DNA from 2 places in the Oerskovia gallyi genome. Region 2 is predicted to be linked to the other one. Evidence: predicted binding sites of a transcription regulator. Region 2 holds the regulator's gene; the other holds the start of a gene.
What was found. The regulator LexA, encoded in region 2, represses DNA repair genes until DNA is damaged. The targets are predictions, from matches to a motif close to TCGAACANNTGTTCGA.

Region 1 (4,151 bases), on a different contig from region 2:
CACGTGGCCGCCCTCGAGGTGGCCGGCGCCCGCGCCGTCACCGTGCGGCGCCCCACCGAGCTCGCCGCGATCGACGGCCTCGTGCTGCCCGGCGGGGAGTCGACCACGATCGACAAGCTGCTGCGGATCTTCGAGCTGTTCGACCCGCTGCGCACCGCGATCGGGGCCGGGCTGCCCGTGTACGGGTCGTGCGCGGGCATGATCCTGCTCGCCGACCGCGTCCTGGGCGCCACGCACGACCAGCAGACCCTCGGCGGACTGGACGTCACGGTGCGCCGCAACGCGTTCGGGCGCCAGGTCGACTCGTTCGAGTCGTCCGTCGAGATGTCGGGCGTCCGCGGCGGGCCCGTGCCCGCCGCGTTCATCCGCGCCCCCTGGGTCGAGGAGACCGGCCCCGGGGTCCAGGTCCTGGCACGCACCCGCCACCGGGGCGCCTCGGTGCCCGCTGCGCCGGCCCGGGCCGCGGACGCGGCCCCCTCCGCGGGCGCGGGCGAAGACGCAGGTAGAATCGTCGCAGTACGTCAGGGAACGTTGCTCGCCACCTCCTTCCACCCCGAGATCACGGGCGATGCGCGGGTGCACGAGCTCTTCGTCGCAATCGTGAAGGAGTAACAGGGGTATGTCAGGACACTCCAAGTGGGCTACGACCAAGCACAAGAAGGCCGTGATCGACGCCAAGCGCGGCAAGCTGTTCGCCAAGCTCATCAAGAACATCGAGGTCGCGGCCCGCACGGGCGGCGGGGACCTCGCCGGTAACCCCACGCTCTTCGACGCCGTCCAGAAGGCCAAGAAGTCCTCGGTCCCCAACGACAACATCGACCGCGCCCTCAAGCGCGGCTCGGGCCAGGAAGCCGGCGGCGCCGACTACCAGACGATCATGTACGAGGGCTACGGCACGGGCGGCATCGCCGTCCTCGTCGAGTGCCTCACCGACAACAAGAACCGCGCCGCCGCCGAGGTCCGCATCGCGTTCACGCGCAACGGCGGCCAGCTCGCCGACCCGGGCTCGGTGTCCTACCTGTTCTCCCGCAAGGGCGTCATCGTGGTCCCCAAGGAGGGCACCACCGAGGACGACGTCATGGAGGCCGTCCTCGAGGCGGGCGGCGAGGAGGTCACCGACGAGGGCGACACGTTCGAGATCCTCACCGAGGCCACCGACCTCGTCGCGGTCCGCACCGCGCTGCAGGACGCCGGCATCGAGTACGACTCCGCCGACGTCGTCTTCCACCCCTCCATGGAGGTCGAGGTCGACGCCGAGGGCGCCCGCAAGATCCTGCGCCTCATCGACGCCCTCGAGGACAGCGACGACGTGCAGAACGTCTACGCGAACTTCACCGCGAGCGACGAGGTCATGGCCGAGCTCGAGAACGACGACTGACCCACCCCCTGGTGTGACGAAGGGCTCCCGCGCGACGGCTCGCGTGGGAGCCCTTCGTCGTGGGCGGCCCGTGAGAAGGTGAGCGCGTGCGCGTGCTCGGAGTGGACCCAGGACTGACCCGTTGCGGGATCGGCGTCGTCGACTCGCTGCCCGGACGGCGCGCCCGCATGGTGGCGGTCGGGGTCCTGCAGAGCCCGCCCGACCAGTCGGTCGACCTGCGCCTGCTCACCATCTCCCAGCGCCTCGACGTGTGGATGGACGAGCACGTCCCGGACGTCGTGGCCGTCGAGCGCGTCTTCGCGCAGCACAACGTCAGCACCGTCATGGGCACCGCGCAGGTCGCGGGTCTCGCGATGGTCGCCGCGGCCCGTCGCGGCGTGCCCGTCGCGATGCACACCCCCAGCGAGGTCAAGGCCGCCGTGACCGGCACCGGCCGCGCCGACAAGATCCAGGTCCAGCGCATGGTCGCGCGCATCCTCGAGCTCGGCGAGCTGCCCAAGCCCGCCGACGCCGCCGACGCCCTGGCCCTCGCGATCTGCCACCTGTGGCGCCCGGCGGGCGCCCTGCAGGGCGGGGACCGGCACCAGCTCACCCCCGCGCAGCGCGCCTGGGCCGCGGCCGAGCAGGCCTCGCGCGGCCGACGCGGCTGACACCGGCCCCACGTGCCCGACGGCGAGGCTCGACCGGGAGCACCGCCGCCCGTTGCTAGAGTGGCCCACGGTTCGTACAGGTGTTCGGGACCGGCCGCTCGTGGCCGGGACCCGCGAGGAAGCATGGAGGGCACAGTGATCGCTTCGCTGTCGGGCACGGTCGCGGACGTCCGCCTGGACCGCGCCGTCATCGACGTGGGAGGCGCCGGGGGAGCCGTGGGCTACCTCGTCCACGCGACCCCCGCGACCCTGTCCGCGCTGCGCGTGGGCGAGCCCGCGCGCCTGGCCACGAGCATGGTCGTCCGCGAGGACTCCTTCACGCTGTTCGGGTTCGCCGACGACGACGAACGTGCCGTGTTCGAGGCCGTGCAGACCGTCAGCGGCGTCGGCCCGCGCCTGGCCCTGGCCATGCTCGCGGTGCACACGCCCGACGGGCTACGCCGCGCCGTCGCGGGGGAGGACATCGCCGCGCTCATGCGCGTGCCCGGCATCGGGCGCAAGGGCGCCCAGCGCATCGCGCTCGAGCTCGGCGACCGGCTCGGGGCACCCACCGGCACGGGCGCGGACGACCCGGCCGGCACGGGCGGCCCCGGCGGTGCCGTGGTCGACGACCAGCGCGACCAGGTCGTCCAGGCGCTCGTGGGCCTCGGGTGGAACCCCAAGGCCGCCGAGGACGCCCTCGCCACCGTCCTGACCCAGGCCGGGGCCGACGCAGTCGCGCCCGACGAGATCGCCGGCGCGCTGCGCGCCTCGCTGCGGGTCCTGGGCGGCCCCCGTGGCTGACTTCGACCGCGTCGGCTACGAGGAGGGGAACGAGCCGTTCACGTCCGAGCGGATCGTGACCTCGACGGCCGACGACCTCGAGCGAGCGGCCGAGGCCGCCCTGCGACCCAGGCGCCTCGAGGAGTTCGTCGGGCAGCTCGTCGTGCGCGACCAGCTCTCCCTCGTGCTCCAGGCGGCCCTCGCACGCGGGGCGACGCCCGACCACGTCCTGCTCTCGGGCCCGCCCGGGCTCGGCAAGACGACCCTCGCGATGATCATCGCCGCCGAGCTCGGCACCTCGCTGCGCGTCACGTCCGGCCCCGCGATCCAGCACGCGGGCGACCTCGCCGCGGTCCTGTCCTCGCTCGAGGAGGGCGAGGTGCTGTTCATCGACGAGATCCACCGCCTCGCGCGCCCCGCCGAAGAGCTGCTGTACGTCGCGATGGAGGACTTCCGGGTCGACGTCGTCGTCGGCAAGGGGGCCGGGGCCAGCGCCATCCCGCTGTCCCTGCCGCCGTTCACCGTCGTGGGCGCCACCACGCGCGCCGGGCTCCTGCCCGCCCCGCTGCGCGACCGCTTCGGGTTCACCGGACACCTCGACTTCTACTCCGCCGAGGAGCTCGAGCGCGTCATCATCCGCTCGGCCGGGCTGCTCGGCGTCGAGATCAAGCACGCCGCCGCCCACGAGATCTCGGGCCGTTCCCGCGGCACGCCCCGCATCGCCAACCGGCTGCTGCGCCGCGTGCGCGACTGGGCACAGGTGCGCGGCGACGGGACCATGGACCTGCGGGCCGCCCGCGCGGCACTCGAGGTCTACGAGGTCGACGAGCTCGGCCTCGACCGCCTCGACCGGGCCGTCCTGGGAGCCCTGTGCACGCGGTTCGGCGGCGGCCCCGTGGGCCTGAGCACCCTCGCCGTGACCGTGGGGGAGGAGTCCGAGACGGTCGAGACCGTCGCCGAGCCCTTCCTCGTGCGCGAAGGGCTGATCGGCCGCACCCCGCGCGGTCGCGTCGCGACCCCCGCAGCCTGGGCGCACCTCGGGCTGACCCCGCCCGACCCGCTGGCACCCCGCGGACCGGGCGGCGGACTCGGGCAGCGGACGGGCTCGGCGAGGTCGGGCGGCACCCTGTTCGACACGGGGGCCTAGACTGGAGGAATCTGAGCGGCGGAACTCCACGGCCGGACGGTTCGTTGGTGATCCGTACGCGTGCGCCTAGACTGCCGCGCAGATCCCAGCACAGAACAGGAACCGGTCACCCCGTCATGGACTTCAGCCTCATCCTCATCCTCGCTCTCGCCGCCGGAGCGATGTTCCTCATGACCAACCGGTCACGCAAGGCCCAGAAGGAAGCAGCCGCCTT
Region 2 (4,151 bases):
CGACGACCCGGTGAAGTCGGCCCGTGCGAGAGCGGTCGAGGCCGCGGGCGGCAACGGCTTCATGCAGGTCTCGGCCAACCACGCCGCGCTGCTGCTCGCGCAGGGCGCCGGACGGCTCATCCGGTCGACGGCCGATCGAGGCGTCGTCGCGGTCCTCGACCCGCGTCTGGCGACCGCTCGCTACGGCTCCTACCTCACGAAGTCGATGCCGGACTTCTGGACCACGACGGACCGACGTGTCGTCCTCTCTGCGCTCGAGCGCCTGTCCGCCCTAGGCTGAGACCTGGTAGTCCACGCGACGGACGTCGTGACGCTCGTGCAGCGACCGACGTCCGGTGCTCAACGTCCAGGAGGCACAGTGCCCGCCCGTACCACCAAGCTCGCGATCGTCGGCGCAGGTTCCGTCGGATCGACCCTCGCCTACGCGGCGCTCATGCGTGGAGCCGCTCACACCGTGAGCCTGCTCGACATCAACCGGACCAAGGTCGAGGCCGAGGTCCTCGACCTCCAGCACGGCATCCAGTTCATGCCCATGGCCAAGGTCGAGGGCTCCGACGACGTGGCGGTGTGCGCCGACGCGGACGTCGTGGTCTTCACTGCCGGGGCCAAGCAGAAGCCCGGGCAGACACGGCTGGACCTCGCCGAGGCGACGATCTCCCTCGTGCGCAAGATCCTGCCCGGCCTCGTCGAGGTGGCGCCCAACGCCGTCTACATCATGGTGACCAACCCGGTCGACGTGGTCACGTACGCGGCCCTCAAGTACTCGGGACTGCCGCCGAACCAGCTCTTCGGGAGCGGCACGGTCCTGGACTCCTCGAGGCTGCGGTTCCTCGTCGCGCAGCACTGCGGCGTCGCGGTCCAGAACGTGCACGCGTACATCGCCGGAGAGCACGGGGACAGCGAGATCCCGCTCTGGAGCTCGGCGACGATCAGCGGGGTGCCGCTGCTCGAGTGGCAGGGGCTCAAGGGTCGGGGACCGCTCACGGCCGAGGTGCGCGAGGACATCGCGCACGAGGTCGTGCAGTCGGCCTACCGCATCATCGAGGGCAAGGGCGCCACGAACTACGCCGTCGCGCTCGCCGCGACCCGCATCATCGAGGCCGTCCTCGACGACGAGCACCGGGTCCTGCCGGTGTCCTCGCTCCTCGAGGACTTCCACGGGATCAGCGACGTCTGCCTCTCCGTCCCCTCGCTGCTCGAGCGGCGTGGCTGCGGCGAGCGGATCGAGGTCCCGCTGTCGGACCACGAGCTCGCGGGCCTCCGGGCGTCCGCGGACTCGGTGCGCGCCGTCGCCAAGAGCTTCGGACTGTAGTCGTCCCCTCGGTGCCCGTGACGGGCGCCGGGCACGACGAAGGGGACGGCCCACCGGGCCGTCCCCTTCGTCGTGCTGAGCGCCGGTCCCTGGGGGCCGGCGGGACGCTGTGCTCAGAGGCTCCGCAGGACCGAGACGACCCGGCCGAGGATCTGGGCGTCGTCCCCCGAGATGGGCCGGTACGCCGCGTTGTGCGGCATGAGCCACACGTGCTTGTCGATGCGCTTGAACGTCTTGACGGTCGCCTCGCCGTCGATCATCGCGGCGACGATCTCGCCGTTCTCGGCGACGGGCTGGCGACGGACCACGACCCAGTCGCCGTCGCAGATCGCGGCGTCGATCATCGAGTCACCGGCCACGCGCAGCAGGAAGAGCTCGCCGTCGCCGACGAGCTGGCGGGGGAGGGGGAACACGTCCTCGACGACCTGCTCGGCCAGGATGGGACCACCGGCGGCGATGCGTCCCACGACGGGGACGTACGACGGCGTGGGGCGCTCGGGTGAGTCCTCGGTCGTGTCGATGCCCTCGACGCGCGGGAACGCGCTGCCGGGAAGCGCTGCGATGGACCGCGCGTCGTCGTGCTGGACGACCTCGATCGCGCGGGGGCGGTTGGGGTCGCGACGCAGGTAGCCCTTGCGCTCGAGCGTCGTGAGCTGGTGCTTGACGCTCGACGGGCTCGTCAGGCCGACGGCCTCGCCGATCTCGCGCATGCTCGGCGGGTAGCCCCGCTGGTCGACCGACGCGCGGATCGTCTCGAGCACGAGCCGCTGGCGCGGTGTGAGACCGTCCCCGCCCGTCGTGCCGTCGGGCAGCTCGTGCACCTTCGCGAGCCTGCCCGTGGTGTCGGCCACCCGTCCCGCCATCGTCGTCTCCGCCCTGCTCGGCCGTCTCGGTCCCTGTCCTGCGGAGGGGCGCCGCGAGCGGCACCGGCTCCTGAGCGTGGCCGCGGCGATCTCGTCAGCCCGGGGGCGGGACGTCCCACCGCCGGGCGTCCGACATATCGGACGACCAGTACTCGAACAGCGTAGGTCACGCGGCGACACGAATCAAACACATGTTCGAGCATGTCTCGACATCGGCGCCCGACGGTGATAGAAATCGTACAGATGTTCGACGAACAGGTGTTCGAACCGACCGGGGAAGGCGGTTCGGGCGCCACGGACGAAGGAGTGGCTATGAGTGTGATCACCGCGATGGGCGCGACGGACGGGTGGCGTGTCGAGCGTCGTCCTCAGGGGCAGGCCGAGGCTCCGCTGCGGCTGACCACGCGAGGCCGTGTCGTCCTGGTACTGCTCGTCGCGACGGTCCTCGCCCTCGGGGCCCTGTGGGGCGCCCGTGCGGTGGCGTCCGGCCCCGGCGAGCCGGTCGAGGTCCGGATCCACGTCGTCGAGGCGGGGGAGACCTTGTGGCAGCACGCGTCCGCCCTGGCATCGGGCGGCCGGGACGTGCGAGACGTGATGGCGGAGCTCGCCGAGCTCAACAACCTCTCGTCGACCGGGCTCCAGGTCGGGCAGCAGCTCCTGCTGCCGGTCGACCCCGACTTCGCGCGCTGACCGGTCGAGGGTTCCGTGCCGCTCAGGCGTCGGCAGCCCTTCGGCCCGGGGTGATTCTGCCCTCGCTGTGAGGACCCGTGCCCGGAGGGCTTGCGCAATCGCATTAGGTTCCCCTAAGTTAGTGCTGCCTCACCAACCCGGCTGGGGGGTCGGTCGGTGAGGAGGAGGCGCGCCAGCGCGTCTCCGCAGTTGCGTCGACGTTCGCGAGGCGAGTCGCGAACGTGAGATGGGGACGGGGGCGTCCCGACGGAGGTGGCCGATCATCGGCCACCTCCGTTCTCATGTGTGCTGACCGGCGTGTGGAACGCGTCGCGCTGTCTCGTCGTGGCGGGGCGTCTTGCGCCTCGTCAGGGTCGAGACATAGGTTCGGGACGCACCGTCCGTGGCGACCGCCACGGAGCACTCGCGCAGACCCACAGGAGTACCGCCTCATGCACTGTCCGTTCTGTCGGCACGCGGACTCCCGGGTCGTCGACTCGCGGACCTCCGACGACGGTGCCTCGATCCGTCGTCGCAGACAGTGCCCTGCCTGCAACCGCCGCTTCACGACGATCGAGACGGCGAGCCTGTCGGTCGTCAAGCGCTCTGGAGTGACCGAGCCGTTCAGCCGGGAGAAGATCGTGACCGGCGTGCGCAAGGCCTGCCAAGGGCGCCCGGTCAACGAGGACGACCTGGCGGTCCTCGCGCAGAAGGTCGAGGAGTCGCTCCGGGCCGGTGGTAGCGCGGAGCTGGACGCGTACGAGATCGGGCTGGCCATCCTCGGTCCCCTGCGGGAGCTCGACGAGGTCGCCTACCTGCGGTTCGCGAGCGTCTACCAGGCGTTCGACTCGCTCGAGGACTTCGAGTCGGCGATCAACTCCCTCCGGGCCGAGCGTGAGGAGCGCGAGGCGGCGTTCGGCGGTGCCGGGTCCGAGGCCGGCGCGACGGACGACGAGCCTGCGGCCGACGTGGTCCCGGATCGCGCCTGATCCCTCGCTCGGGACCAGCAAGCGGTCGCGAGGGCCCTGCTAGAGGTCGCTCGAGCGCGCCGCCCAGATGTTGATGCCGGTGTCCAGAGGTCGACGGCTCCCGTCGGGCGTGAGCTCGGTCGTCACGGCGTCGATCGCCGTGAGCTCGTCGGTCGTGAAGGGCGGCGCGTCGAGGGCCGAGAGGTTGTCGTCGACCTGCGCCGTGGTCCGGGCCCCGACGAGGACCGACGTGACACGCGGGTCGCGCAGCGTCCAGGCGACCGCCGTCCGGGCGAGCGGCTCTCCGCGGCCGGCCGCGACGTCGCGCAGCGCGCGGAT

Region 1: a site for LexA is predicted at 2,101-2,116, ahead of ruvA (Holliday junction branch migration protein RuvA). Genes of this name have one in related genera too.

Annotation. Positions count from the first base shown of each region.
Region 1 is NZ_JACSQE010000006.1:240,287-244,437, reverse strand. It holds gene pdxT (pyridoxal 5'-phosphate synthase glutaminase subunit PdxT) at 1-612, shown strand, start outside; gene H9640_RS09615 (YebC/PmpR family DNA-binding transcriptional regulator) at 620-1,378, shown strand; gene ruvC (crossover junction endodeoxyribonuclease RuvC) at 1,465-2,028, shown strand; gene ruvA (Holliday junction branch migration protein RuvA) at 2,164-2,811, shown strand; gene ruvB (Holliday junction branch migration DNA helicase RuvB) at 2,804-3,937, shown strand; gene yajC (preprotein translocase subunit YajC) at 4,054-4,151, shown strand, end outside.
Region 2 is NZ_JACSQE010000007.1:166,064-170,214, forward strand. It holds gene H9640_RS10475 (ATP-dependent DNA helicase) at 1-280, shown strand, start outside; gene H9640_RS10480 (L-lactate dehydrogenase) at 359-1,312, shown strand; gene lexA (transcriptional repressor LexA) at 1,426-2,175, opposite strand; gene H9640_RS10490 (LysM peptidoglycan-binding domain-containing protein) at 2,488-2,865, shown strand; gene nrdR (transcriptional regulator NrdR) at 3,297-3,833, shown strand; gene H9640_RS10500 (aldo/keto reductase) at 3,873-4,151, opposite strand, start outside.